3 regions of the Abyssisolibacter sp. ZYX002 genome follow, and region 2 is predicted to be linked to each of the others. Evidence: predicted binding sites of a transcription regulator. Region 2 holds the regulator's gene; each other region holds the start of a gene.
What was found. The regulator LexA, encoded in region 2, represses DNA repair genes until DNA is damaged. The targets are predictions, from matches to a motif close to CNAACANNTGTTNG.

Region 1: the regulator LexA is predicted to act here: its motif matches at 8,269-8,282, upstream of uvrB (excinuclease ABC subunit UvrB).
Region 3: the regulator LexA is predicted to act here: its motif matches at 5,932-5,945, upstream of P3X86_RS13335 (DNA polymerase Y family protein).

What each region holds. Positions count from the first base shown of each region.
Region 1 is NZ_JARMXH010000004.1:263,218-273,800, forward strand. It holds gene P3X86_RS13760 (radical SAM protein) at 1-1,389, shown strand, start outside; gene P3X86_RS13765 (radical SAM protein) at 1,386-2,603, shown strand; gene P3X86_RS13770 (ABC transporter permease) at 2,687-5,089, opposite strand; gene P3X86_RS13775 (ATP-binding cassette domain-containing protein) at 5,082-6,056, opposite strand; gene P3X86_RS13780 (hypothetical protein) at 6,299-7,414, shown strand; gene uvrB (excinuclease ABC subunit UvrB) at 8,410-10,377, shown strand; gene uvrA (excinuclease ABC subunit UvrA) at 10,402-10,583, shown strand, end outside.
Region 2 is NZ_JARMXH010000001.1:800,670-811,252, reverse strand. It holds gene miaB (tRNA (N6-isopentenyl adenosine(37)-C2)-methylthiotransferase MiaB) at 49-1,422, shown strand; gene mutS (DNA mismatch repair protein MutS) at 1,441-4,077, shown strand; gene mutL (DNA mismatch repair endonuclease MutL) at 4,083-5,990, shown strand; gene miaA (tRNA (adenosine(37)-N6)-dimethylallyltransferase MiaA) at 6,015-6,962, shown strand; gene hfq (RNA chaperone Hfq) at 6,974-7,219, shown strand; gene P3X86_RS03580 (methionine gamma-lyase family protein) at 7,254-8,573, shown strand; gene P3X86_RS03575 (hypothetical protein) at 8,563-9,279, shown strand; gene lexA (transcriptional repressor LexA) at 9,352-9,969, opposite strand; gene P3X86_RS03565 (LysM peptidoglycan-binding domain-containing protein) at 10,148-10,471, shown strand.
Region 3 is NZ_JARMXH010000004.1:165,290-175,872, reverse strand. It holds gene P3X86_RS13355 (ATP-binding cassette domain-containing protein) at 1-1,207, shown strand, start outside; gene P3X86_RS13350 (glycosyl hydrolase family 18 protein) at 1,438-3,432, opposite strand; gene P3X86_RS13345 (VOC family protein) at 3,455-3,820, opposite strand; gene P3X86_RS13340 (hypothetical protein) at 4,240-4,482, opposite strand; gene P3X86_RS13335 (DNA polymerase Y family protein) at 4,661-5,917, opposite strand; gene P3X86_RS13330 (TIGR03905 family TSCPD domain-containing protein) at 6,073-6,339, opposite strand; gene pepT (peptidase T) at 6,645-7,871, shown strand; gene P3X86_RS13320 (M20/M25/M40 family metallo-hydrolase) at 8,067-9,698, opposite strand; gene P3X86_RS13315 (M3 family oligoendopeptidase) at 10,000-10,583, shown strand, end outside.

The sequences.
Region 1 (10,583 bases), on a different contig from region 2:
AGAAAGACAATCTTACCATTTGAAGAAGATGGGAGTTTTTTCATATACAATGGAAGAAAAGGTATGCTATTTAATGTACCAGAAATAATTTATTATATATTTAAGTCAATTAATTTGTTTGATAAACAATATAATGAAGAAAGGTTTATAGAATTTTTAGGAGAAAAATATAAGACTAATGATATAAAAAATGCACTAAAACAAATCAAAGAACTTAATAAGCAATACGAGCCACTAAAAAATGTGGTGTATGAAGCTTATAATAGAGAAAAAAATCGCAAATATATAACTGGGTTATGGCTAAATATAGCACATGATTGCAATTTGAAATGTAGTTATTGTTATGCTGATTGTGGTACATATGGAGGAAAAGCACAATTAATGACTAAAAACACAGCTAAAAAATGTATTAACCATTGGTTTGATAAAATAGATAAAACTAAGAAAAGATTTAACATAGCTTTTTTTGGAGGAGAACCTTTAGTCAATAAAGATGTACTTATATATTCAGTAAATGAAATAAATAAATTATTAAAAAATATAGGGGCTAGAGCTAAATATACAATGACAACCAATGGAACGATTTTAGATTCTAAATTAATAGATTTTTTAAAAGAAAATGATTTTGATATGTCTGTTAGTATTGACGGATTAGAATTGATTCACAACAGAAATAGACCGTATGTATCTGGGAAAAATAGTTATAAAGATGTATTAGAAAACACAAAAAAATTATTAGAAGTCTTTCCTGAAATGGTTATAAATATGGTAGTTAAAAAAGAAGATATTTCTTTTATGGAATCATCTGTTGAGCATTTATGGAATCATGGAATAAAATTTGTCAATATAGCACTTTGTATTGATAAAGATCAAACATTTGACTATGCAGATTTACTATCTTATAAAGATCAAATAAAAAGCCTTGCAAATAAAACTAGTCAAAATATTATCAAAGGTAATTATAAATCAGTAAACAACATAATAGAAAGTATAGTAGATATTAGAGACAGAAAAAATAATGGGAAATGCTCATTGTACAATGATAAAGTACTTGTATTTGCAGCAAATGGAGATATCTACAAATGTTATAAGACTGTAGGCGAAGACGAGTATAAAATATCAAATGTAAAAGAAAAGAACATTGATTTTTACAGGAAAAATTACGAAAAACAAAAAATAAATAAATGCGAAAATTGCTGGGCACAAGCATTGTGTAATGATGGGTGTCCTATAGAGAATAAACTGTATACAGGCGATATAGATTTACCATCTGATATAAATTGTGCTCAAATCAAGATTATAAAAGAAGAAAGTATAAGAGTGTATTCTAAAATGCTAGTAAGCAACAATAAAGAATTAAATAATTTTTTTATGGAGATGAAAATATGAATAATAAACTATTTTTGTATACAAGTAACGGAAAAAATTATGTCTATGAAACAGAAACAGGATTAATTTATTTAGCTGAGCAATATGACTTTAAACAATATAATAACCAAAAGAATGGAAAATCTCTTGTGAGAAAGACCTTTGATATAAGTGAGGATATGTGGAAAGATGGGAAAGTGCTACAAAATCTATGGCTAATAACTACACATTCTTGTAATATGAATTGTTCATACTGTTATGAAAAAGAAAATGATCTTGAAAATAAATTTATGAGTAAAGAAACAGCAAAAAAAAGTATTGATTACTTTCTAAAATATTTAAACAAGGATACTAGAAATATAAAAGTAAACTTTTTTGGTGGAGAGCCATTATTAAACAAGGAAGTTTTCTTATTTGCAACAGAATACATTAACGATAAATTATCTAAATCAAAATATAATATTAGCTATATATTAACTACAAATGGAACAATTTTAGATGATGAAATACTTGATGTAATAGTTAAAAACAACATGAATATAAACTTTAGCATTGATGGTAACAAAGAAACTCACGATGGTAATAGAAAATTTAAAGATAATAAAGGAACATTTGACGTGGTAGTAAGTAACATAAAAAAAATATTAAAAGTTCACAATAATGTAATGGCTAGAATTACACTAAATAAAAAGTATATAAATAATTTTAAGGATGATGTATTATTTCTATGGAAACTAGGACTAACAAGTGTATATTTTTCACCAGTTGATACAACTGATGAAAATTTAAGGCTCGATAAACAAGCATTAAATGTTTTTCAAAAACAATTGATTGATTTAATTCAAATAATGAATGATGAAACCAATAATAAGAATAAATTTACATTAGCAAATATAATTGATTATGAAAGTAGAATAGAAAATAATAGATTGATGAACGAATGTCAATTTTATAATTCATTTACTATTATGTTTTCACCAGAAGGAGATTTGTATAACTGTTCAAGAGTTGTTGGAAATAAGCAATTCTGTGCAGGTAATTTGGATTCAAAGTTAATATGGAACAAATTTAAGAGAGAATTTAAACCTATGAACCAATGTTATGACTGTTGGGCAAAGAGATTATGTGGCGGTGGTTGTCTTATAACAGAGATGGATGAAGAGGATTGCTTATATAACAAAATAGTCATTGAAAATTCACTAAAAAGCTATACATTTATAAAGACAAGTAGTTAAAAAAGATTTAAAAAACTATAAATAATCACCCTAGAGAAATTAATGGGTGATTATTTTATATAGATATAAATGGTATAAGAAATTTATTCACTTCTTACTTGTTGTTTTAATCTTTTAATAGTAAATTTAGAAGGTAGTAAACCAGCAAGCAAACCTAAAACAAATGAACCAATAATTAAACCAAAGAAAATTTTAGAGTTTACGATATAATCAAATACACCAGTGTTGACATATGAATAGTGTCCACATATAGCTATTATCAAAATAGTACCAAGCAATAAACCAGTAGTAACAACTATCAACGTCTCAATAACAGTCATCTTGAATATTTGAGATTTTTTAGCTCCTACAATTTTTAATGAATTAAACTCTCTTTGTCTGACACTCATAATGATAGCAAATGTATTAAACAATGCAATAACAGATAGCAATATAGATATACCTATCATTAATAATGTTGCTGCTACTTGGATATCAAAAGCAGGATTATTTTGATAATAACTTAAGCTATTTTCTTTAGCATTCGCTATTTTATTATTTAAGTAGATAGTGTTGTATTTATTATCAAAACTGTTTTCAAAAGCAACTTTATCACTTATTATGGCATCATATATTTCGCCATTGTAGTTTGAGTTTATATTATAAAAACCTACTACAGTCATTATTTTTTTAGACCCGTTCGTAAACCAAACCTCAATATCATCTCCTATATTAAATCCATGTACATATTCAGATAATATTATTTGATTATCGGACAATTTTCTTGAACTATCAAATCCCTTAATAGTGATGTTCAGAGATACATTATTTGCACCTATAATACGCAATTTATTTAGTTTATTTTTTTTATTCACCAATATATCTAAAGTCTTAATTCCAGTATAAGAAGCTGTCCGTGGGATGTCTTGATTACTTATATTTGTTACTATATAAGGATAGTTACTAGCTATATCATACTTTGCATTTGTTACAGTTTTAATATATGTCATGTTATTAAGCACCATTACGCCATTTATAGATATCATTATTGCGATAGAAATGCTCGCAATAGCAAATTTTGATGCTTTAATTTTAACATTGGCACTAGCAACTTGACCTAAGCTATTGTGCATATTTCTAGTGAATATAGACAACAGGAAGTTTATAATAATCATGATAACAGGAGATAGAAGCATTATTCCGCCTAGAAATACTGAACATGATAGAAATCCCATACCAACACCAATACCTCCTCTAAATGGAGTGAATTTGGCTATTGAAACACCTCCTGCAATCAATATGATTCCAATAAGCATGCTCATTATAGAATACTCTGAGAATTTACCTCCAATCTGCTTAAAAGCAGACATAGGAGCTATCTTTAATGTTTTTCTAGCAGTAATGAATGAAACTATAGAAATAAGCAGTAATATACAAATAACAGATAATATATTTATAGATAAATTTGAAATAGGTTTAAAACTAATATCTGTAACACCTAGTCTAAAAAATCCATCAGCAATGAATTTTGAAACAGGAATGCTTGTATATATACCGATTATGCCACCTATTAAACCAATAAAAATATTTTGAACAGATATTAATCTATTAATCTTACTTTTAGTAAATCCAAGTATTCGCAGTAAAGCAAAACTTTTTAGTCTATGCTTAATACTAAATTTAATAGTGCCACTTAGTACAAAGCCTGATATAACTACGCATATAAATGCCATAGTCAAGAATATAATAAAAAGCGAAGAGTTAACATAGGCTATATAAAACAGCTCACCTTTATTTATACTATCTCCTGTTAGGACATTAAAATCATGGTCTTTTAGTTTATTTATATCGTTTTGAATATGTTGTGATTTAATTCCAACATTATAGCATCCATTTGATAAACTTATAGCTGTATCATCGTCAAAAAACACATAGTTTTGTAAATCGTATATATTATTTAAACTACTACTTACAATACCAGATACAGTGTAGAGTTTCTTATCTCTTTTAGTTTCAATAAGAATTGAATCTCCTACATTTAAATTATTTTTGTTAGCTAAATCATTATCAATCAATACTTGTTTTTTACTAGGAACATTACCCTTAACTATAGAAAACTTAGTTAAATCCATACTTGAAGCATTATGCCCAGCAATTTTACGATATGATAATTTTTTAGCATTGATGTAAAATGTATAATCAAAAACACAATCATACTTTTCAGACAGATAAGATATATCTGAATCATTTAAAGGGATATTGCCATCAACATCTTTAGAATGAGTCTTAATCTTATCTTTTTTATTATATTTTAGTACAATTTCGTTATTATTACTTACTACTATATCAACACCATCAAATCTATGACCATAATCTTTAAGTTCCAAAGCACCAAATAATAAAGAAAGGCAAGAACATATTATAGTGACAGAAACTATAACAGATAAAAAAGTGCCGAAAAAGAGTTTTTTATTTTTAAATATATCATTAAATATTAATTTATTCATCACTCGATAACCTCATCATAATATTAGCTACTTCATCAGTAGATGGCCTTTCTAGAGTTTTAATTATTTTACCATCAAGCATGAAATGAACAATGTCACATTTGGATGCAACATTTATATCATGAGTTATTATTAATATTGGAGATTCAAATTCCTTAGCTCCTAATAATAATAATTTTAAAACCTCATTGCTTGTTTTTAAATCTAATGCACCAGTTGGCTCATCTGCCAAGATAATATTATTTTCACCTAATAAAGCTCTAGCAATTGCAACTCTTTGTTGTTGACCACCGGATAGTTTATTAGGTAGTACTTTTTCCTTACCTTTTAGCCCTAGAGTATTAATTAGATGCTTGAGTTTTTTATTGTTGATTTTTGCACCTGATGTTTTGTAGGGTAATTTTATGTTATCAATTACATTTAGAACTTCTATTAAATTATATTGTTGAAAAATATATGTTATATTGTTTCGTCTAAATTTAGTTAGTTTAGATTCTTTCAACTTAGTAATATCTGTTCCCAGTATATAAATACTACCTGATGTTGATTTTTCTAATCCAGATATACAATTTAATAAAGTAGATTTACCACAACCAGATGGTCCCATTATGGCAGTTGAGACATTATCATATATATCTAGATTTAAGTTTTCAATAGTATACTTTTTACTATCATCGTATTTTTTACTAAAGTCTTTAATACTGATAGCTACTTTTTCTTTATTAATGAAATGTTTTGATTTATCATCAGTAACATTTTTATCAAAAAAATAATCTATATCAACATCAAAATATTTTGCAATACTAGGCATTAACAATATGTCTGGCATAGAGAGTCCATTTTCCCATTTAGATACTGCCTGCTTTGATATACCAAAATGCTCTGCAATATCTTTTTGTGTCCTGCCTTTTAATTTTCTTAGATATGCTAAACGCCCGCCAACAAATACGTTATTTACATTATTCATAAACAAATACCTCCTTCTCATTAATATGATTCTCAATAATAACAAAAGTAATTACATTGTTGCATAATAAAAATAAAAAATCAATATCATTTAGTCAACCATTGGTTGACTCGCATAGAAACTTGGTTTTATAAATAGTTAAATTTTAATATATAACAATAATAATGAAAATTCTCAGGTTTAACTTATTTGATTAACGGGGAAAATACTAAATATTTACAAAAGGAGAGCGTGTAGATAGTATGTATATGTTTAATAAATTATTGAAATTAATAGTTAACCCAATATACATCATAATGATCATATTAGTATTTTATCAATACATAAGATTAGAAAAAAAGGAAAAAGAATTATTAGGCATTGTCAGAGTGACATATTTAAAGCATTTTTTATTATCTCAGTTTAATGGACTAGCAGTTGGTATATTAATAAGTATAGTACTTAAGATTATTCCTATTAAAATTGATATATCTTGTTTTAAGTATGCTTTAATATTATCTATACTTATGTTTTTAGTCAATCCAAGATATGCTTGTATAGCTTATTCAGGTGCAGGAGCATGTATAATAGGGATGGTATTAAACAAAGACATACAAGCATTAAGGAGCATAATAGTTATAGTAGGACTGTTACACTTAGCAGAAGGTATGCTAATAAAGCTAGATGGGCACAAATCATACTTACCATTATATTTAGAAAAAAACCATGAATTAATAGGTGGCTATAAGCTAAGTAGATTTTGGTGTGTACCATTCTACATAACACTTAGAGGATACAATATGTTATTTCCAGTAGCTTCAGTGCTTGGATACACAGATTTAGCAATATCAGATAGTGTTAGTAATACAACAAAAGAATCCGCTAAAATGTTAATAAGTTATAGCTTAGTAATTTTTACATTAGTAGCTGTATCATACGTATATGATTTGATTTTAATAATTGCTATAATAGCAAGTCCAATACTACATGAGTTGATAATTATAAAAAGAAGAAGTGCATGTAAGAGCAAGAAACCAAGTATAACAGTTTGCAATAATGCAGTACGAGTATTAGACGTAATACCAAATACTATAGCAGATGAACTAGGTTTAGCTATAGGAGATGAAGTTATAACAATAAATAAAACAATAGTAAAATCAAAGGATGATGTAAAAAAAGCTGTTACTAAAGATAACGAATTAGAAATAGTTTATTATAGCAATAATGAAAAACGAGTAATAAAAAAAATACATAGAAATATAAACAACAAGACATTAGGTGTGCTTATACTAACAGAAGATGCAAAGATGACGTTAGATATAAAGCCTAATTACAGTATTTTTTATAGGATAATTAACTATATTATAAAGAAAACTTAAGAATGACTAAGTCGTTGATATGACTTTTTTATCAATGGAAAAACTCCAATATTAAAGAGCAAAAAAACAGTATAATAAATGGTGTATCCCTTCTATTTGATTATATCATTATAGAAGATTACACCATTTCGTTAATATTATTTATATAACCATTTTTTACGATAGGTTATTAGATTCTTATTTTTGTATCTTTTTTAATACTGTAATTCCCAAGGTTTACAAGAAGAAAAAGTTGTTCTTTGTAAATTTAAAACTATGATATTATTTTTCTTAGTTAGCTTTTTCATTTTTCCACCTCCTTTAATTCTTCGATTTGCAGAACTCTATAAACCTTATTAGCACGTGATTTTAAATGATTTTTTCACATAGTGTTAATGAATATATAACACATAGCATAATAATAAAATCACTTTTAAAAGACAAATCACTTAAAAACATTGTATAAATGAACTCACTTAAGTGAATTCACTGGCAATGTTAAAATCAGATTAGATCATAGTAAAATCAAACCATAATAACAAAAATATTATTTATATTTAATAAAATTCTATTTTTGTTATTTTTATAAGTTTCGATAAAAAATTTCATTTTCCTTCTTATTTTTATAATTAATTTGTCCTTAAATACAATAAACTAGCAACAATTATAGAATTATCTTTCTTTAGTTCTATGTACAGGACTTAAATTTACCATCTTTAGACGGTATATGCATTTAGCCATTAAATGAATAAAAAACAGATATTATAGTTAATAATGGATAAAATAAAGGGCTATCAGTTTTATTAGCAAATATTACAATTCAATAGTTTAATATTATGTTTGACATATAAAAATAAGTAATATATAATAAGTAACGAACAAACGTTCCTTGAGTATGAATTCTTAATTCGATAGCACCAATCTGTAGTGTATATTTAGGTGGATAAAATATAATTAATTAAGAAAGGAAAAGTATAATGATTTTCCCAATGTTTTCATTATACAAAGGTGAATATATGGGACAATTTAAAATAAGTTCGGAATATGTACCAAGAGGAGATCAACCAAAAGCTATACAGAAATTAAGTGAGTCAATTTTAAATGGAGTTAAAAAACAAACATTACTTGGAGTAACAGGTTCAGGTAAGACATTTACTATGGCGAATATAATACAGGAGGTTCAAAAACCTACAATTATTATAGCACACAATAAAACATTAGCAGCACAATTAGCAAGTGAATTCAAAGAGTTTTTTCCGGAAAGTGCAGTAGAGTATTTTGTCAGTTTTTATGATTACTACCAACCTGAAGCATATATACCTGGTACAGATACGTTTATAGAAAAAGATTCATCAATAAATGAAGAAATAGAAAAATTAAGACACTCAGCTACAGCTTCGTTATTTGAACGCAAAGATGTGATAATAGTAGCAAGTGTATCGTGCATCTATGGATTAGGTGATCCTATAGACTATGAAAACCTTATACTTTCGCTCAGACCGGGTATGATTAAAGATAGAGATGAAGTCATTGAAAAGTTGATAGATATACAATATACGAGAAATGATATCAACTTTACAAGAGGTGTTTTTAGAGTTAGAGGAGATGTAGTAGAAATATTTCCAGCATCATCGACTGAAAACGCTATAAGAGTAGAATTTTTTGGAGATGAGATAGATAGAATAACGGAGATCAATTCACTTACAGGAGAGATAATAGGACAGAGAAATCATATATCAATTTTCCCAGCATCACACTACGCCACAACAAAAGAAAAAATAGACAGAGCGATAAATACAATAGAAGTAGAACTTGAAGAGAGATTGAAGATACTTATTAGTGAGGATAAGTTACTAGAAGCACAAAGACTAAAGCAAAGAACGAGATATGATATAGAGATGTTGCAAGAAATGGGCTATTGTCAGGGAATAGAGAATTACTCAAGGCATATCAGCGGTAGAGAAAAAGGTAGTAAACCATATACATTACTGGATTATTTTCCAGATGATTATTTAATGATAATAGATGAATCACACGTTACATTACCCCAAGTTAGAGCTATGTACGGTGGAGATTATTCCAGAAAATCAAATCTAGTAAATTATGGCTTTAGATTACCATCAGCATTAGATAATAGACCACTTAAGTTTGATGAGTTCGAAAAGCATATGAACTATGTATTGTTTGTTAGTGCAACACCTAGTGATTATGAAAAAAAATTATCAGAGAATATTGTGGAGCAAATAATTAGACCGACAGGATTATTAGATCCACTGATAACTGTCAAACCTACTAAGAATCAAATAGATGATTTAGTTAAAGAGATAAATATAAGAGTAGCTAAAAATGAAAGAATATTGATAACAACGCTTACTAAAAAGATGTCAGAAGACTTAACTGCTTACTTTGAAGAATTAGAAATTAAGGTCACATATTTACATTCAGAAATAAAGACTATGGAGAGAATGCAGATAATAAGAGATTTCAGGTTAGGAAAATATGACGTATTAGTTGGGATAAATCTTTTAAGAGAAGGACTAGATCTGCCAGAAGTATCATTAGTTGCAATACTAGATGCAGATAAAGAAGGATTTTTAAGATCTGAGACATCAATGATTCAAACTATAGGTAGAGCAGCTAGAAATTCAAATGGAAAAGTAATAATGTATGCAGACAAGATTACTCGTTCAATGGACGTAGCAATAAGTGAAACAAATAGAAGGAGAAGCTTACAGAAAAAGTATAACCAAGAGCATGGTATAACACCAACAACTATAAATAAATCAGTTAGAGATGTAATAGAGGCTACAAAAGTAGCAGAAGATGTAGAAGAATACAATGTATCAAGCTCTGTAAATATAGAAGATGTTAAAGAAATGATAATTAAGCTAGAAACTCAAATGCATAGAGCTGCAGAAAAACTTGAGTTTGAAAAAGCAGCAGAGCTCAGAGATGAGATAGAGAAACTTAAAAAGCAATTATAACATTAGAAGAAGGGAATGAAAAGGGTGGAGAAGCTAATAATCAAAGGGGCTAAGGAACATAACCTAAAAAATATAGATATTGAGTTACCAAGAAATAAGTTTATAGTATTAACAGGTCTAAGTGGCTCAGGAAAATCTTCTTTAGCGTTTGATACTATATATGCAGAGGGTCAAAGAAGGTATGTTGAGAGCTTATCTTCATATGC
Region 2 (10,583 bases):
AACATTAAAAAGAATATCCCTAATGATTATGATAATCAAAAAGAATATATGGATAGAATCAAAGAAAGAAATGATGTGTTTTTCAATAAATTTGGAATAAGAAGAAAATATATGATATTAACATATGGGTGCCAAATGAATGAGCATGACTCTGAGAGAATGGAAGGGTTGTTAGGTAATATAGGTTATGAAACGACCTCGGATTTAAAAGAAGCAGATTTGATAATATTCAATACATGTTTAGTAAGAGAAAATGCTGAGCTGAAAGTATATGGAAAACTAGGCGAACTCAAGCAATTAAAAAAAGACAATCCAAATTTGATAATAGCAGTGTGCGGATGTATGCCACAAAAGGAAGAGGTTCGGGACTATATAACTAAAAAATATAGACATGTTGATCTAGTTTTTGGTACTCATAATTATTATAAACTTCCTGAAATGATAGAAAGTAAAACACAGACTAATAATAGAGTAGTTGATGTTTGGGAAGATGGTGAAGATCTTATAGAAGGTATGCCTGCTAAAAGAAAATATGGATATAAGGCATTTATAAACATCATGAAAGGGTGTAATAACTTTTGTACTTACTGTATTGTACCTTATACTAGAGGTAGAGAAAGAAGCAGACTACCAGAGGACATCTTAGGTGAGATTATGAAGTTAGCAAAAGAGGGATGTAAAGAAGTCACTCTCTTAGGTCAAAATGTAAACTCTTACGGTAAATCATTAGAGAGCAAAGTAAGTTTTGCACAATTATTATATATGATAAATGACATAGAAGGTATAAGACGTATTAGGTTTATGACTTCTCACCCTAAAGATTTATCTGACGAATTAATAGATGCAATGAAAAACTGCAAAAAAGTAGTAGAGCACTTACATCTACCTTTTCAATCAGGTAGTTCTAGAATACTTAAAAAAATGAACAGAAAATACGGCAAAGAGCAATACCTAGTATTAGTTGAGAAGATTAAAAAGGCTATCCCAGATATATCACTTACTACAGATATAATTGTTGGATTTCCAGGCGAAACTGACGAAGATTTTGAAGATACATTAGATGTGGTAAAAAAGGTAGGATTTGACTCTGCATTTACATTTTTGTATTCAATACGTACGGGTACTCCTGCCGCAGAAATGAAAGATCAAATACCAGATGATATAAAACATGAGAGATTTGATAAATTACTAGCAACTATTAATTCTATTAGTGCTAAAATAAATCAAGATATGATAGGAAGAACATTTGAAGTATTAGTTGAAAATATAAGCAAAAATGATAAATCAATGTTAAGCGGACGAACTAGATCTTTTAAATTAGTTCACTTTAAAGGGCCAAAAGAGTTGATAGGCAAGTTTGCGAATGTTAAGATAACAAAAGCAAAAACTTGGTTCTTGGAAGGAGAAATGGTACAAAGATAGCGTTTAGGGGGATATATACTGATGAAATTAACACCAATGATGCAACAATATATGGAGATAAAAGACAGATATAAAGATTCTATTCTCTTTTTTAGATTAGGTGACTTTTACGAAATGTTTTTTGATGATGCTATTACATCCTCTAAGGTTTTAGAAATAGCTTTAACAGGTAGAAATTGTGGTCAAAAAGAAAAAGCACCAATGTGCGGAGTGCCTTACCACTCCGCTGAAGGTTATATACAAAAGCTTGTAAGTGATGGCTACAAAGTAGCAATATGCGAGCAAGTAGAAGATGCTGCACTCGCAAAAGGTATAGTAAAAAGAGATGTAGTTAGGGTTATAACACCGGGAACTATAACCAATTCAAAATCATTAGAAGATAAAAAAAATAATTACTTATGTTCGTTGTTTGTAAAAGATAACGTAGCAGGTTTATCCTATGTAGATGTTACAACTGGACAATTTTGTACTACAGAAACAAATGAATCAATAGATTCTTTTATAATAGATGAATTAGCAAAGATAAGACCAACTGAAATAATATGCAACCAAGAACTAATGAATAATGAAGATTTGTTATCTTTGATCTCTTACAAGTTTGATGCATATATAAACAAGTATGATACTTATATTTATGATTTAAACAACTCGCTTGATATAATAAAAAAACAATTTAATATAGCAAGTATTGATGGTTTTGGGTTAAAAGAAAGATGTCAATCAATAATATCAAGTGGAGCATTGTTAGCGTATTTAAATGATACACAAAAAATAGGACTCAATCATATTAACAATATATCATATTATTCAAATAATAATTATATGCTTATGGATATCAGTACTAGAAGGAATTTGGAGTTAACAGAAACTATTAGAAACAAAAGTAAACAAGGTTCGTTATTGTGGGTTTTGGATAGCACTAAAACTGCAATGGGTGGTAGACTACTAAAAAGATGGATAGAAGAACCATTGTTGCAAAAGACAGTAATAGAAAATAGGTTAAATGCTGTTGAAACATTAGTAGATAATATATTTTTACTTGATGATATTAGATTACTACTAAAAGAAGTCTATGATATAGAAAGATTAATATCAAAAATAGTATATAGTAGCTGTAATGCAAGGGATTTAGTAGCGCTTAAAAAATCAATCAATATAATTCCAGCTATGAAAAATGTTTTATCAGGTATAGATGATAGGTATCTTTCAAAGTTAGAAGAAAAATTAGATGATTTAAAAGATATTTATAAATTAATAGATACTGCTATAGTAGATGATCCTCCACTATCAACTAAGGATGGTGGGATGATAAAAGAAAGCTATAGTAATGAATTATCTGAGATAAAATCAGCAGCTCTTGATGGTAAACAGTGGATTTCTAATCTTCAAGAAAATGAGAGAAATCGTACAAATATCAAATCCCTTAAGGTGGGATACAATAAGGTATTTGGATATTATATAGAAGTGACTAAATCAAATATAAAGCTAGTTCCTGATAATTATATAAGAAAACAAACGCTTTCTAATGCAGAAAGATATGTTACTCCTGAGTTAAAAGACATGGAGACTAAAATATTAGGAGCTGAAGACAAATATATAAAACTAGAGCTTGAAATATTTAATTCTGTAAAAGAAGACATCAAAGAAAATATTAAAAGAATACAACAATCAGCGACTGTGATATCTCAGATAGATGCCGTTTGTTCTTTGTCATATACAGCTTATAAGAACAACTACATAAAGCCAGTTATTAACACTGACGGTGTACTAGATATCAAGGATGGTAAACATCCAGTAGTTGAAAAAGTACTTAAAGATGATCTGTTTGTTCCTAATGATACTAGCCTCAATAATGATGATAGCAGAATGATTATAATTACTGGACCAAACATGGCTGGTAAGTCTACATATATGAGACAGGTTGCGTTAATATCGTTGATGGCTCAAATAGGTAGCTTTGTACCAGCGGAGCAAGCTAATCTACCTATCGTTGATCGAATATTTACTAGAGTTGGGGCATCTGATAATCTAGCAGAGGGGCAAAGTACCTTCATGGTTGAAATGAGTGAAGTAGCTAATATTTTAAATAACGCTACAAAGAACAGTCTGATTATATTAGATGAAATTGGTAGAGGGACAAGCACATATGATGGATTAAGTATTGCGTGGGCTGTAGTAGAGTATATAAGTGATAATAATCTTTTAGGTGCTAAGACGCTTTTTGCTACTCATTATCATGAATTAACGGAGCTTGAAGGCAAGCTAAGTGGCATTAAGAACTACAAAATACTAGTAAAAGAACATGACGATACAATTATATTCCTCAGAAAGATTGATAGGGGAGAGGCAGATAAAAGCTATGGAATAGAAGTAGCAAAGCTTGCAGGTGTGCCAGATAGTGTTATAAAAAGAGCAGGCGTAATATTGCATGATTTAGAAAAGAGAGATATAAACAACAAAACTGATGAAATAGCTGTTACTGTGAGTAGTGAGCCAGGACAAAACAATAATATATCACAGCAGATTAGCTTTTTTGATAATAAATCTGACCAAATAATAAAAAAGCTTAGTTCAATAGACATAGCAAAAACTACTCCTATTGAAGCTTTAAATATTCTCTACTCTTTAATAGAAGAATCTAAAGACGGTAGGTGATAAACGTGAAAGGTGTTATAAACTTCTTAGATGAAGCTACTATAAATAAAATAGCTGCAGGTGAGGTTATAGAAAGACCAGCTTCAGTTATAAAAGAATTGGTTGAAAACTCAATAGATGCTAAATCTGATTCTATAGTTGTAGAAATAAAAAATGGTGGTAAGCAATATATCAGAATCACAGACAATGGCAATGGTATAAATAGAGAAGATTTAGATATAGCTTTCCTCAGACATACAACAAGTAAAATAGTAAACTCAGACGATTTATATAGCATTAATACTCTAGGCTTTAGAGGTGAAGCTTTATCAAGTATAACAGCAGTGTCTAATGTAGAAGTGATTACAAAGACAGCTAATGTTGACTATGGCATACAGGTAGATGTTTCTGGTGGAAAAATCACAAATAAAACAGATGTAGGATGCCCCAAAGGGACAACAATAATAGTAAAGAATTTATTCTTTAATGTACCTGTAAGAAAGAAGTTTTTGAAAAGTGATACTACTGAAAGTAGCTATGTGAGTGAAATAATATTTAAATTAGCATTATCATATCCTAAAATATCATTTAAGTATATCAGAGATGATAAAATGATATTTAGAACTTCAGGAAAAGGGGATTTGCTCTCATGTATTTATTCACTTTACGGTAAAAGCTATATAACTTCTTTAATTAGAGTTAGCTATAATGACAAAATAAAGATTCATGGCTATGTATCAAAGCCTGAGTTAACTAGAGGAAATAAAAAGCATCAATTTTTCTATGTTAATGGAAGATGTGTACAGAGCAATGTATTATCCAAAGCAGTACAAGATGCATATAAAACACTAGTTACAGTAAATAGTTTTCCAGTGGTATTCTTGTTTATTGAAATAGACGCTGGTAGTATAGATGTAAATATCCATCCTAGTAAACTAGATATACGTTTTGATGATGAAGATTATATATGTGGTATCTTAAAAGAGACTATTAGGAATAGTTTGTTTAAAAAAGATATCATACATACAACTGTTAGTCAAACTGATGACAATAAAAAAAATGAGTATATTGATTTAATTAGTGACTTAAAACCGAGTAATTTTAGAAGTACTTTTAACAATGATAAAATAATTGAAAAGCCAAAAAAGACTCATTCAAATGTGCAAATGAGAATATATAGTGATAAATCACCATTGACATATGATACTAAAGAAAAAAGAGATAATCCAGTTATAACTAGTGATAAAAGAACTAATAAAACTGACGCTGAACCATTAATAAAGTATGAGCAAGAATTTGAAACTTCACCCGTTATAAAAGAGAATGAAGAAAACACTAATTCAAAAGTTATTTTTCCCAAGCTGGAATATATTTGTGCTCTATTTTCGACGTATATTATCGCTACAGATAAAATAACAGGTGAGATTTACATGATTGATCAACATGCAGCTCATGAGAGAGTTATGTACGAAAAAATATACGATGAGTATTCTAAAAAAAATGTATTAAAACAAGAACTACTAACTCCAATAACAATAGATCTTACAAATCATGAGTTATTAATAGTTAACGAAAACAAGACCATTTTAAACAATCTAGGTTTTGAAATAGATGACTTTGGAAACAATAGTATATTATTAAGAAGTGTTCCTGCATTACTTAATATTAAAGGACTTAAAAAATTCTTCATAGATATTATAGATAAACTAAAAGATATATCAAAAAAGCCTCATGAATACAGGCTAAAATACATCATGAAACTATCGTGTACGAGTGCTGTAAAAGGTGGAGATAACTTAAAAGAAATTGAAATAAATCATCTTTTCGAGCAAATGAAACAACTTGATAACCCTTATACATGCCCTCACGGTAGACCAACTATTATCAAAATATCTAAGCATGATTTAGAAAAAAAGTTCAAAAGAATAAACTAACAATTTATGTGATAGGATGATAAAATGAAAAAAAAACCACTAATAATGCTAGCTGGGCCAACAGCGGTAGGGAAGACAAGTATATCAATTGATATAGCAAAGAAGATAAACGGAGAAATAATATCAGGGGACTCTATGCAAGTTTATAAATATATGGATATAGGTACAGCTAAAATTAAACAATCCGAAATGAAAAATGTACCTCATTATATGATAGATGAATTTACTCCAGATGAAGAGTTTAATGTTTCTATTTTTAAAAGTAAGTGCGAAAAATATATAGACTTGATATTGTCTCATAACAAAGTGCCAATGATAGTAGGCGGGACTGGGTTATATCTAAATTCTATAATATATGAGCTTGATTTTACTAAGGCAGTAAGTAACAAAGAACTTAGAGATAAATATACTAAGTTGGCGCTTGAATATGGTAATAAGTATATATATGATAAGCTTGTAGAAATTGATCCTATTTCGGCTGAGCGAATTCATATCAATGATACTAAACGTATAATTCGTGCTCTAGAAATATACTATGATACTGGTAAACCAATGTCTGATTTTTATAAAGATTTTAGAAAATACAATGATAAATATGATTTTGTTTACTTTGCGCTGAATATGGACAGAAAAAAATTATATGATAGAATTAATATGAGAGTAGATATGATGATAGAAGAAGGACTTATCAGTGAAGTTGAGGAATTATTAAATAAAGGGTATGATAAAAACTTAGTTTCTATGCAAGGCTTAGGTTATAAAGAAATGGTATCTTATCTAAATGGTTATATTTCATTAGAAGAAGCTATAGAAGTGTTAAAAAGAGATACCAGAAGATTTGCTAAACGACAATTGACATGGTTTAGAAGAGAGAAATACGTAAATTGGGTAAATGTAGATGACTTTTTAGGTAAAGATGGTATTGTTGATTATATTACTAATAAAATTCATGATAAGCTAAGAAAGAAATAATTTATATTTTAATGGAGGGGATTTTTGTGAAAAATAGTATCAATTTGCAAGATGTGTTCTTGAACAAAGTGAGAAAGGAGTCTATTCAAATAGCTATATTCTTAGTTAATGGCTATCAACTAAAAGGTTACGTTAAAGGATTCGATAGTTACACTATAGTGCTTGAAAACGATGGAAAGCAACATTTGGTTTATAAACATGCTATATCAACTATAAACCCAAGTAAAAATATATCATTTATGAATAAACAAGATTAATTTGACAATTGAAGGTGATGACTTGAACGTGAACATGTTAACTAGAAAAATATTATGTAAACAATTTGGTATTGATCCTGCGATCATTGACTTTGTATTACATGTAGAAACTACTTTAAATAAAAAATTTGAAAAAATAAATAATATAAAAGAATATAATCAATTAAAAGTTATAGATGCATTTCAAAGAGCAAATCTTGCAGCTACTCACTTTAACTGGACTACTGGGTATGGTTATGATGATGAGGGAAGAGATAAGGTTGAAGAAATATATGCAAATGTTTTTAATACAGAAGATGCACTTGTTAGAGCAAATATAGCATCTGGCACACATGCGTTAGCCCTTACACTAGGAGGCATATTAAGACCAAACGATGAAATGTTATCAATAACTGGCTTACCATATGATACTATGCAAAAAGTAATAGGTATTAAAGGTGATATGAAAGGTTCTTTAAAAGAATATAATATATCCTATAACCAAGTAGATTTGATTGATAATAATAAAATAGATATAGATACAGTAATGAGCAATATAAAAAATAATACTAAACTCATACTTATACAACGATCAACAGGATATAGTGATAGAAAAGCCATTGAAATAGAAGATATGAAAAATGCTATTTCTAATATAAAAAAAGAGCACAAAGATATAGTGATTATGGTTGATAATTGCTACGGAGAATTTGTAGAAATGATAGAGCCAACAGACATAGGGGCGGACATAATAGCTGGCTCTCTAATAAAGAACCCTGGTGGAGGACTAGCTCTTGCTGGGGGATATATAGTAGGTAGAAAGAATCTTATTGAAAGCATTGCAAACAGACTCACTGCTCCAGGAATAGGGAAGGACTGTGGTTTGACCTATGGAACATCAAGACTAACATTGCAGGGTCTATTCTTAGCGCCACACATTGTAAGTGAAGCTCTAAAAGGTTCAATACTTGCAGCTGGAGTATTTGACTTATTAGACTTTGAAGTATTACCAACTATAGATGATAATAGAAGTGATATAATACAAGCGATAAAGTTTAATAATCCTGATAAGGTTATTAAGTTTTGCCAAGGAATACAAGCTGCCTCACCAGTTGATTCCTTTGTAATGCCACTGCCTTGGGATATGCCTGGCTACAGTGAACCAGTAATAATGGCAGCAGGTGCATTTATACAGGGCTCATCTATTGAACTAAGTGCAGATGCTCCTATGAGAGAACCTTATTTTGTTTATCTACAAGGTGGCTTGACATACGAACACTGTAAGCTTGGAATCATGAAAGGATTAGATAATTTATTAAAGAATGATTTAATTGACCGTAAATTATTTAACATAAGTACAGAATATGAAAAGTAGTAAAGAAGATTTAAAAAAACGAGGTTATATTGAAGACGACGATTTAGCCATGTATATAAATAAAAATAATGATAAGTTGTTTTCAATACTTAATTCAAATGTTTCTTTCGAAAGATCTATTGCTATAAATATACTATCTAGTCGTAAAGCTATAAAGGATACAACATTATTGAAGATACTCTCTAAGGAAAAATCATTATATACAAAAATAGAGATATGTAACGCCCTCCAAAAAGGTGATGAGGTTACAGCTAGATTAATGATTGATTATTTAGGAGCTATTGGAAAAAATCAATATATTAACTTACCCAAAAAAGTATCTAAAAAAATTAGCTATCCATTACCTAGAGATATTATAGCTAGAACTTTAAGTAGAATGGATAATAAGATTGTAGATGAATTAGTATCTGTTCTTGTTAGTGAAGATACAAGAAAAATATGTGAAGTTTTAGATGCTGTAGGATTTATGCTATTCTACAATCAAGACTGTATTAAAAAAGAAATTTTTGATACAGTAAGTAATATGCTAGAAAAATATTATAACAATGAATTAATAGTTTGGAAAACGGTATTATGCCTGTCATCGTTTTGGACTCAAGATAGTATAGATATTCTTAACGAAGTGCTATGTGGTAAGTATTGTGATACTATAAAACAGGAAGCTCAGCGCAGTATAAAAATAATAAATATGAAAATGAAAAAGTAAGCTAGAAATTAGCTTACTTTAAATTTATGACAAAGTCATCAAGATACAGACCTGAGTAAGCTAGAAACTAACTTACTTAAGTTTTCTAAATAATCCTATAACTTTTCCTAATATATACACGTCTTTAACAATAATTGGCTCCATAGTCTTATTTTCAGGCTGAAGCCTGATAAATTCATCTTCTTTGTAAAAAGTTTTTACTGTAGCTTCATCATCAATTAATGCAACTACAATTTCTCCATTTACAGCATGTCTTTGACTATTCACTATTACTTGATCTCCATCCATTATGCCAGCGTCTATCATACTTTCACCTTTAACAGTTAATATAAATGTAGTATCATTGCCAACATATTCTACAGGTAATGGGAAAGTATCTTCAATATTTTCTACTGCAAGCAATGGTTGTCCTGCTGTTACTTTTCCAACTATAGGTATCTCCACAATCTCTTTTTGAGAGTGTATATAAGTAACATTGTCTAATATTTCAATAGCTCTAGGTTTAGTAGGGTCACGCTTAATATAACCCTTTTTTTCTAGTCTTGATAAATGTCCATGAACAGTAGATGTTGATTTCAGTCCAACAGCTTTGCATATCTCTCTAACTGCCGGGGGATAGCCCTTTGTTTTGAGCTCGTTTTGAATAAAGCGTAGTATCCTTAATTGCTTTTCAGATAAATCTTCATACATATATGTAACACCTCTTACTAGGATATAATCCTCTTTTTTTATTATTATAACATAATTTTATTATTATATCAAACGAATGTTCGCAAAAAACTATTGACAACGAACATTTGTTCCGTTATAATGTAATTAGGAATTAAGAACTTATGTTCCCTAAGAATAAGTGTTCGGGAGGTATATCATGTATACAAGAAGAAGAAAACGAGTAGTTATTGCTAGGCCTATACGCTTTACTCTATTTTTATCGGTAGTAATATTATTATTATTATTTACTTTAAACAACATATCTAGGTCTAATACAGCTTTTGGCTATAGTAAAACTAACAATAAAGAATATACAACTATTATAGTACAAGCAGGAGATACTTTATGGTCAATTGCAACTAATCATTATGATTGTAATATGGATAAACGAAGGATAATATACGAAATCCAAAGAGCTAACAACAAAAAGACTGCTAACCTAAGAATAGGAGAGCAACTAAAATTGCCCCCATTATATTAATTATTTTAAATACATTAACATATAAATATCTACACTCAAACAATGCACCTTTCCCTAAATAGGGAATAGGTGCATACCTCTTTTGTAACATTGTTTTTTACAAATGAAGCCA
Region 3 (10,583 bases), on a different contig from region 2:
TCTTAACTATTATGGATATAAATTACTTAACAACTCTTTAATGAGCAAAAGTGAAAAAGCACAAAAAATATGCGCTGAAAACTACAAAAACATGGTTAGTGTAGTACAAAATATAGAACATATAAAGCAATGCTACAAATACAACGTTTTTTCAAATATTGTGGGCAACTATATAAATGAATCCGAACATTGCAACAATAGGTTAAATGTGATTGCTCATCTTGGAAGTTTGTCTATAACTTTTTTATTAAACATTATGAGAAATGCAATTTTATTGGTAGTTGTGTATATGTATTATAAAAATAAAATTAGATTTAGTGATATTTTATTTATAGAATTAATTATGAATATATTCTCTTCTTATTTGTCTGAATTCACAAGTTTAAATTTGGGATTGAGAGATGTAAAAGTAGCTCTTAATTTTATAAAAACAGAAATATTAGATAAAGAGGAGACCAATTTAGGTAATAAAGCACTTACAAATATTGATATTATAGAATTCAATATTGATAAATTTGCATATAACAGTAAAACTATTTTAAATGATATCACCTTTAAAATAAGAAAAGGCGAAAGAATAGGTATAGTTGGTAAATCAGGGTGTGGAAAATCTACTTTGGTCAAATTATTGATGAGATTCTTCGATGTGAATTCTATAAATATTAACAATGTAAATATTAAAGACTATAATTTAAAATCTTTAAGAAATAAATTTTATATGATATCTCAAAGAGTTGCATTATTTCCTGGCACTATTAGGGAAAATATTACGTACGGTTTAGAAACGTATGATGAAAAATTACTTAAAACTATATTAGATAAGAATTTTTTAAAATATTTTGGTGTTTTTGAACATGGAATAGATACAGTTATAAAAGAGAATGGTTCTAATCTTTCCGGTGGTGAAAAACAAAGGATTGCTATCGCTAGAATGATAATGTACAATCCAGATGTTATCGTTTTTGATGAATCGACTTCGTCTTTAGATTATTGTTCTGAAAATGAAGTTTTTGAAGAAATAGAAGAATATTTAAACGATAAAATTGTTATTATAGTAACTCATAGAATCAATGTAATAACTCAATGTGATAATATTTTTATGATTGAAAATGGTAAAATATTAGATAACGGTAGCTATGAAGAACTTCTTAAAACATCGACATCGTTTAAAGAACATTTTAACAAGAAAGATACAGCAAATGCCTAATGACCGCAAAAATTTACTAAATAAGATTATATCGCTACTATTTAATTTAACAATGAGTAAGTTATAATATGTTTAAACATAACATCATAAAATAAAATAATAATAATGTTTAAATCAGTTATCTACATATTGGAATCATCAAAAATGACCATCAGCTATTGGATTTAGCTATATGGCCATTTTTACTATGATTAAAATTTAATTTTTATGACAGCTTCACGTATTATAAATTACTTTTTTAATTCTTTTTTTATAATTCCCCATACTTCAGGTGTTTCAAAGCCTTTTCTCCAGCAAGCTACTCCTGCTAAACCGTATTCATCTACTAAGGCTGCTTTAAGCTGTATTGATTTAGAATCTTCTATCCATATTCTATATCTCTTTCCATTTTCGCGATACTCAACATAGTACTGACCAACATCATCTAGCCACTTTGGTGTAAGGCTATATTGCATAATTTTATCGTTTACTGATTGCATAGATAATGATTTTGCTTTAACTTTTACTTTCCCATTTTTCAATGTTGTCTCTTCCCACACTCTGGTATAGAAAGGTATCCCTACTAGTAGCTTTTCTTTTGGTACTAACTCCATTGTTTGCTGCATACCTTTTTTAACCCATCCTATAGATGCTACTGAGCCACTTTTAGGGCTAGATGCCCAATGTTCATCATATGTCATAATCATGCAATAATCAACTATTTGTCCTATTTTTTTTCTATCTAAAAATTTAGACCATGTTAAGCTTCCTTCTGGCACAGTCATGTCTATAGATACAACTAGATTACTTTCTTTAAATGCGGTAGTCATATCTTTTATAAAGGCTGTAAAAAGTGCTTTATCTTCATAATATACATTTTCAAAGTCAATATTTATTCCATCCAAATCATATAAACTTGCATAGACTAAAAGTTGTTTTATTACGTTTTCTTGCGCTTTTTTATTTATCAATATTTCATGAGTTAAGTCCTTGTTAAAGCTGTTGCTTACAAGTCCCCACACTTTATATCCTTTTTTGTGAGCTTCTTTCACATAGTCAAACGAAGCCTTGTTCTTAACATATCCAGTCTTATCTGTTATAGCAAACCATGTAGGCGATACTACATCTAACCCATCAATTTTTTCTTCTTCTTTTAAGTTTGGTGAATTCAAACTAACTTGAACCCATGCTAAGCCTATCTTCCCATCAGGTTTGTAAGGCTGCTTTAATACATTTAAATTAGTTGTATTGTCAGTGTTATCAATACCTGTTTGACCACTTTCACCTGTTTTATCTATTTTTGAATTTATTACAAAACCTATTTTCCCATTTTGATTTTTTACTTTACTCCATTTCTCTCCTTCTTCAAATATAATTACTTTGTCTCCCTTAGACAATCTATCTATTCTTTCTGAAAAAGAAGATTGTTTTAATCTCATAGATGTGTTTCTGTTTATTATACCTACTTGATTTAGTTGACCACCATTATCTTTCTGATTTAATGCGTTTAAATCAGTTGTGTCTTCGTTATCTAAACCTGTTTGACTATCTTGACCTATCCTGTCTATTTTTGATTTTATTACAAAACCTACTTTTCCATTTTGAGTCTTTATTTTACTCCATTTCTCTCCTTCTTCAAATATAGTTACTTTATCTCCCTTAGACAATGTATCTATTTTTTCTGAAAAAGAAGATTGTGTTAATCTCAAAGATGTGTTTCTGTTTATTATACCTACTTGATTTGCTTGATTTGGTTGATCTACTTTATCTGTCTGTGTAAACTGAATATTTGTGTCTATGTTTAAGACATTACGCGATTGGTTATATTGCATTTTTATTCTGAGTAACTTGCCCATATCTAAAATATCTATGTAGTTAATTTCTTCTTTATTTGATAATAAAAAGTTTATAGATACTCCATTTTCTATCCTCTTATTTGATAATTTGCTTGGCAATGTAAACTTTGGATTTGGGAAATTTACTATTAAAGTTTTGCTCTCCTCGTTAACTATAGAATCCTGATGTAAGTACTTAACGAATATATCAACAGGAATATATATGTTGTCCTCTTCAACAATAGCACGTCCAACATCATCTATTAGTTTACCATCTATACTTATTCTTGTTTCTTCATACGATGCTGCATACGCATCATTTGTCAGCTCCATAAATAAAGCTCTTATTCCTACTGCTAATCCTGCTATTATAAAAACAAACCCTATTATTAATTTTATTTTTTTATTCATACCATCCCCACTTTTATGATTATTACTTTTCTATAATTTCTATCCGTTCTCCACTTAAGCCTTTGAAAAATACTAGCTTCTTTCCATTCAACATTTTAGGTTCTGTTAAAAATTCTATATTAGCCCTACTTTTTATACTTACTATCTCTTTATCTAAATCATCTACATAAAATGCAATATGATCAATTGGGCCTCTTTCTCTATATGTATAATCCATATTTTTATACTGGATTAACTCCACTTTACTACTTCCCGTATCTAACAGCACCATTTTTAGCCTATCTGTTTCAAGTTCGCTATGTAATGCTAGATTTAATACTTTCATATAGAATTCTTTGGATTTATAAATATCTTTTACGACAATACACGTATGAGCTAATTCGTACATCTTCTACCTCCCTTCTATAATACTGTCCTTATATTCTATTTAACCACATATAAACTGTTTTTTCACTACTTTTTTTGATTTGTAAAACTCTTGTAAAATAAACCTCTGTTTTTTTGTTTAAAGTTAATATAAAATAGTACCAATGACTCATACTTCTCTTGAATGGAATAAGTTTTTCCTAAAAATAAAGGGCAAATCTTATAGCTTTTGGTTATTAAGATTTCCTAATAACAAAAAAACATATCCTATTTCTTAAGGTCCCCGATAAGAGCTTGTTTCTAGAATTTTATAAAATCGTATTAGAAACAAACTACTTAAATTTGCTCTCCAGAAAAACGAATATGCTTCAATGAATTGTAACAATGTACTTAAACGAAGGAAAATCTTCTGTTTTTTTATGTTGTTAGACTTTTATCATCTTATATCTTAAATAAATACCAAAGACAAGTATCTATCTCATACTTCAACTCATATCTTATATGTCCTTTATTAGTGCAAACAAAAACTATCCTTCTATTGCCTGCAAGTTTCTCCTCATACACCTTATCTATCACGTCAATTTTGACTGTTTTATCATCATATTTGAACTTGTATGGTATTATTTTATTTTTGTTAGATTCAAAAACTACAACTGTATCTATTGGTTTATTTACTATCTTCATAATCTAATCCTCTCTTAAACCTGAATATCCACCAGAAAATCAATAACTATACGACTACAGCATATTTATCAAAATTCAATAATATTTCAGGGTAAACTTTATGTTTAAACAATAATAGAACTAACTCACAGTTTTAAACGTAGTCATGAGCATTTTGATAACGGGAAGTTTTGCAATTTTAAAGTAAACTAGACATCATAGTATATTCATCATTACTCCCCACTCCTCCTATCATATGGTTTAGATCACTGTTAACGAATACTCCTCTCTTGATTAAATCTTTTCCATATCTTTCTCTTAATCTATCAACTACTCTGTCTAAGGCCACGTTTTTTTGGTGATTTTTTTTGGTGAATATGCTGAGTTGTGAAAATTGCGAACTGCTTATATCACAAAGCCTTATTGTAAATTGCCTTAATGGTGTGCCATCCCATATCTCATCAAATACCTCTTTTGCTATTTGGTATATTTCAAAAGTTGAATCTGTAGGTGTGTATATCTTTCTTTGGTGGCTTTTGTATGAAAAATCACCGTTTTTAATACCTATATATATCAACCCTGTTTGCATATTTGCTTGCCTTAGTCTATTTGCTGCTGTTTCTACTAGACTTAATATTATTAAATATGCTGTCTGTTTATCACACACATCAAATTTTATAGTGCTTCCATTTCCTATACTTTTAATTGGTATTTCTTCGTTCTTTTTTACATCTGAACTATCTTTACCCCATGCATATTGGTATATAAGCCTTCCATGTGATTTAAGTGTTTTTGATATAAATTCGTAATCACTATTTGCTAAATCTCCTATTGTCTGTATTCCTATTTTCTCTAACTTTTTTTTAGTTTGTCTTCCAACCATAAACAGCTTTGAAACTGGAAGTGGCCATAACTTCTTAGGTACTTCTCCTAGAAATATCGTATCTACTATATTTGGCTTTTTCAACTCTCCTGCCATTTTTGCAAGTAGTTTGTTTGAGGATATTCCTATATTTACTGTAAATCCTAACTCTCTGTTTATTCTATCTTTTATATCATATGCTACCTTTATAGGCCCTCCAAAATAACTATCTAATCCTGTATAATCCATAAAACATTCATCTATACTGAACACTTCTATTTTGGGTGAATATTCACTTAAAATTTTCCTAAACGCTTTACTACTCTTTACGTATAAGTCATAATTAGGAGGAACTACTTTTAGTTTTTTGCACTTTAACCTCGCTTCAAATAAACTCTCACCTGTTTTTATCCCCAGTTTTTTAGCTGGAATTGATTTTGCTAGCACTATACCTCTTCTTGATGATATATCTCCTCCTACTATTGCTGGTATATTTCTTATATCTTCTTCTATCCCTATTTGCTTGTTATATGCTGCTTGCCATGAAAGAAAAGCTGAGTTAACATCAATATGCATTATTAATCTTGGTGACATAAAACCATCCTTCCCGAACGTAAGTTCGCGTTTGTATTATTATATCACTCTGTCAAATATTTTAGAACTATTTTTATATTCCACTAATGTATATTTTTGTAAAAATAAAAACTAGCTCATTTTTTTATTGAGCTAGTTTTAGTCTTTTATTCTTTTTATATTACTTTTACTTTTTCTCTCTCTAGCACTACTTGTAGCGCTGCTGCAAGTTGATCTGGACATGAAGTAGATTTTGGACCACATTTTATATCTTTCAATCTACTTATTACTTCTTCTATTTTCATACCTTCTACCAATTTAGCAACTGCTTGAAGATTGCCAGGACAGCCTCCTGTAAATAAAACATTTTTTACTATGCCTTGTTCTACTTCAAATGTTATTTGCTTTGAGCATACTCCATTCGTCTTATAATTATACACCATATTTAAGTCAAACTCCTTTCGTAAGTAATTTAATAATTTAACAGTTTTCTTCACATATTTTTATATTATAACATATATCAACCTTATCTACTATTAGTTTATGTTATTAATCATATAGTTGTTTCTTAAATGTTTCTTAAAAATAATTAAATTTCTACTTTTTGTATCTTAGATGTAGTAGTTAACTATACTTCTGCTTTAAACAACCAAAAATATCTTTTAATACAAAAAAATAGACATCCTATTATGTTATAATAAACATATCAATATCCAAATAATATTTGGAATATACAAGGAGTGATTAAATGAAAAATGTAGTAGAAAGATTTTTAAAATACGTGAAGTTTGATACTGAATCTGACGAATTTTCTGAGACTTGTCCGAGTTCTAAGAAACAACTTAACCTTGCAAATGAATTAGTAAAAGAATTAAATGAATTAAATCTAACTGATGTAAGCGTAGATGAAAACGGTTATGTTATGGCTACACTTCCTTCTAATAGTGATAAAAACCTTCCTTCTATAGGTTTTATAGCTCATATGGATACTAGCCCTGACATGTCTGGTGCAAATGTTAATCCACAAATAGTAGAGAATTATGACGGAAATGATATTGTTCTTAATGATGATAATAATATAATCCTTTCCCCAAATGACTTCCCTTCACTTAAAGATTATGTGGGAAAAACTTTAATTACAACGGATGGAACTACTCTGTTAGGTGCTGATGATAAAGCAGGTATAGCTGAAATTATGAGTGCTGTGGAGTTCTTAGTTAACAATCCAGATATCAAACATGGTGATATAAAAATAGCATTTACTCCAGATGAGGAAATAGGTAGGGGTGCTGATTTATTTGATGTAAAAAAATTTAATGCTGATTTTGCATATACTGTAGATGGCGGGCCTATTGGTGAGCTTGAATACGAAAACTTCAATGCTGCTGGTGTTACGATAAACGTTAACGGTAGAAATGTTCACCCAGGATCTGCAAAGAACAAAATGATAAATTCTTCACTAATTGCTATAGAGTTCAACTCAATGTTACCAGTATTTGATAAACCTGAATACACTGATGGATATGAAGGTTTTTATCATCTAATCGATATGAAAGGTACTGTTGAAAACTCATCACTTAGATACATAATAAGGGATCACGACAAAGAGAAGTTTGAAAATAAGAAAAATCTGATTAAAGACATAGCTGACTTTTTAAATAAAAAATACGGTAAAAACACTGTGAACTTTGAGCTTAAAGACCAATATTTCAATATGAAGGAAAAAATACTACCTGTTATGCATATAGTTGATACAGCTAGGCAAGCTATGGAGGCGTGTAATGTCGAACCTTTAATATGCCCTATAAGAGGTGGTACTGATGGCGCTAGATTATCTTTTATGGGATTACCTTGCCCTAACATGTTCACAGGTGGGCATAACTTCCACGGTAAATACGAGTATATATGTATCGAATCAATGGTTAAGGCTGTTGAAGTCATTGTTAAAATAGTTCAATTGTATAGTGAAAAATAGTTTTATAACATATAGCAGACTTTAAGTTCAAGTTCAAGGCGTGTTAAAATTGAGTAGCAGAGCTTATTTAGAGGTAAGTAAGTAACGGAAATTTGAAGACAACGCAGAAATTGGGCTTTTTTCTACAGTCTAAGGGATGTCTAACTAGACATCCCTATGTTATAGCTTATACTTTGTCAAAATGTTCAATCCAAATTAATCTAACATATAATCAATCACATGCTTTATAATACTAGGTGTTTTTTCTAATAAATCTGGCTGATATACTCTCTCTGTAAACTTGTGTAAGTCTTTTCCCCATGGCCCTATATTTATTACTGGTATTTGAAGCTCTTTTAGTTCCTTCAATGGTACTGTATATAGCGTTGAATAAAGTGGCATATTTGTTGATATATATGGGATTGTTTCTTCGCTATTTAAAAGCCCTGTGTAACTCATGTCTGATATGCCCATAAAATAATTTTTACTTACATAGTTTTCACCGAATTCTTTTGTTGTAAATTCATTTATTATATTACTTATATTCTTTATTTTATCTGATATATTTTCTAATTTTATATTTGATATATGTGGATAATATGGTGGCACAAATGATATTACTACAACAGGAGATTTATCATATGCGTATTCTAGAGTCTTTTTAGTTAGCGAAAATCCACATTCAGCCAGATTAATATCACCAGCCTTTAGCTCTTTTTCAAGCTCTCTCATTTCATTGTTATATGCATCTATAAATACATCTTTTCCATTTGTTTTTGCTTCTTTATAAATTTCCTCAAATGTCTTTACATTTACTTTGTAATTCAGTTTTTCTTTCATGCTATTAACAAGACTGTATCTATCATAGCTTTTTAAAAGATGCTCTATCGCCTCTTCAAAAGATTCGTTACAAATAGTTTTAAGTTTTTCTATAATTTCTTTTGGTGTAGTGTTAAGAGTAAGGACACTAAAGTAACCTCCTGCAAATTCTGGTACTGAAACATCATATCTCTCTTTTTTATCTCTAAAGTATATCCATGAAGGTGGTGGAGATATTTCTTCGCCTTCTACATCTGAAAAATCATTATTTACTTCTATTCTTCTTATAATTTCTGATAGTATCAGTGATGGATTAAGCCCTTGATATATATCACCTATATGAGTTTTTTTACCTCTTATATATATTTGGCACATTATCTTTCCTACTGAACCTTCGTAAAGCACACCTTGATTTTCAATCTGCCTTTGGTGTGGCTCAGAGTTTATCAATAGCTTATATTCTAATCCATATTTATCTTTTAACTTATTCAGTAACCTAACTCCATCTCTCATCCCTAGTGATAGATTTTCTTCATCTGGCACAGATAAAAAGAGTATATTCCCTTTAAATTCTTTTATCTTAGAATATTGCTCCAATATATAAAGCTGCAAAGCTATACCTGCCTTCATATCACAGGTTCCTCTTCCAAATATCCACTTATCATTTTCTAAATCTACTCTAACTTCTTGCGATACATTAATCTCTTTTAGCTTTTGTTTTATTTTATCTACATTATAAGCATATTCTGATAATACACCGTAGTCTAGAGAGTCAACTACATCATGATGATTTATAAGTATGATAGTGTCATTACTAGTTCCCTTCACTAGTCCCCACACAACACTTCTGTCAAAGCAATCTTCTTTTGATAACTTGTATTTCCCATAATACTCAGGATTTTGGCTAAAATAATCTATGTTTTTTATATGCTCATAAATATAATCCTCGACATTCCTTTCTAATACAGTTCCTGTGTCGCTTTTAATCGCTACTAATTCTTTAAATACTTTGTAGATATCTTTTCTCATATATTTTCCCCCCGCGCAGATGTTATTAATTACGATTTTATCATATAATGACTATTTTTTATTAGAATATAATTAAGAATAATCAATATGTACTTTCTATTTTTTTACATTTTTTTATTTTTTCTGTATTTAATTTACTATTAAATTTTTTTCCTTATGAAAATGTTACATTAAATTCATATTTTTTTAATCCCACTGTATTTTATTGTATAATATGATTATATTTAAAAGGATTTTTGCTGGGAATAATATTCTTATTTAATGCACAATCCTACACACCATTTATTAGGAGGTATATTATATGGAAATGAAATGGAGTTTAAATGAATTGTATTCTTCGTTTGAATGTACAGAATTTACAAATGACTTTAATAAATGTCGTAATTTATCAAGCGACTTTTGCAATTGGAGTAAATCAAATCTTAACGATTTCACCAATCCTGTCAATACGATTAAAAAATACTTAGAGTTAAGCGATCAAATAAATAATTGTCTTGAAAAATTAGATGAATTTTCATCGCTGTCTTCATGCGTTAATACTAAAGATGAAACTGCTGCAAAATATTGCGACAAACTACAAATGATAGAGTCTGATTTAACTATTCCTAACGTTTTATTTATGAAATATCTAAAACGTTTAGATAATCTGCAAGAAATAATTAATTCGGACAATTTACTTAAGGAACATGATTTTTATTTAAACGAGCTTGCTAATAAATCAAAATATTTGCTAAGCGATAATGAAGAAATGTTGATTTCTAAAATGAAAAATACTGGTTCAAACGCTTTTTCTACACTTCAGGATGTTGTATCTTCAAACTTAATGGTCGATATTGAGCTTGACGGAAAGAAACAACAACTTCCTCTTTCTGTTGTTAGAAACTT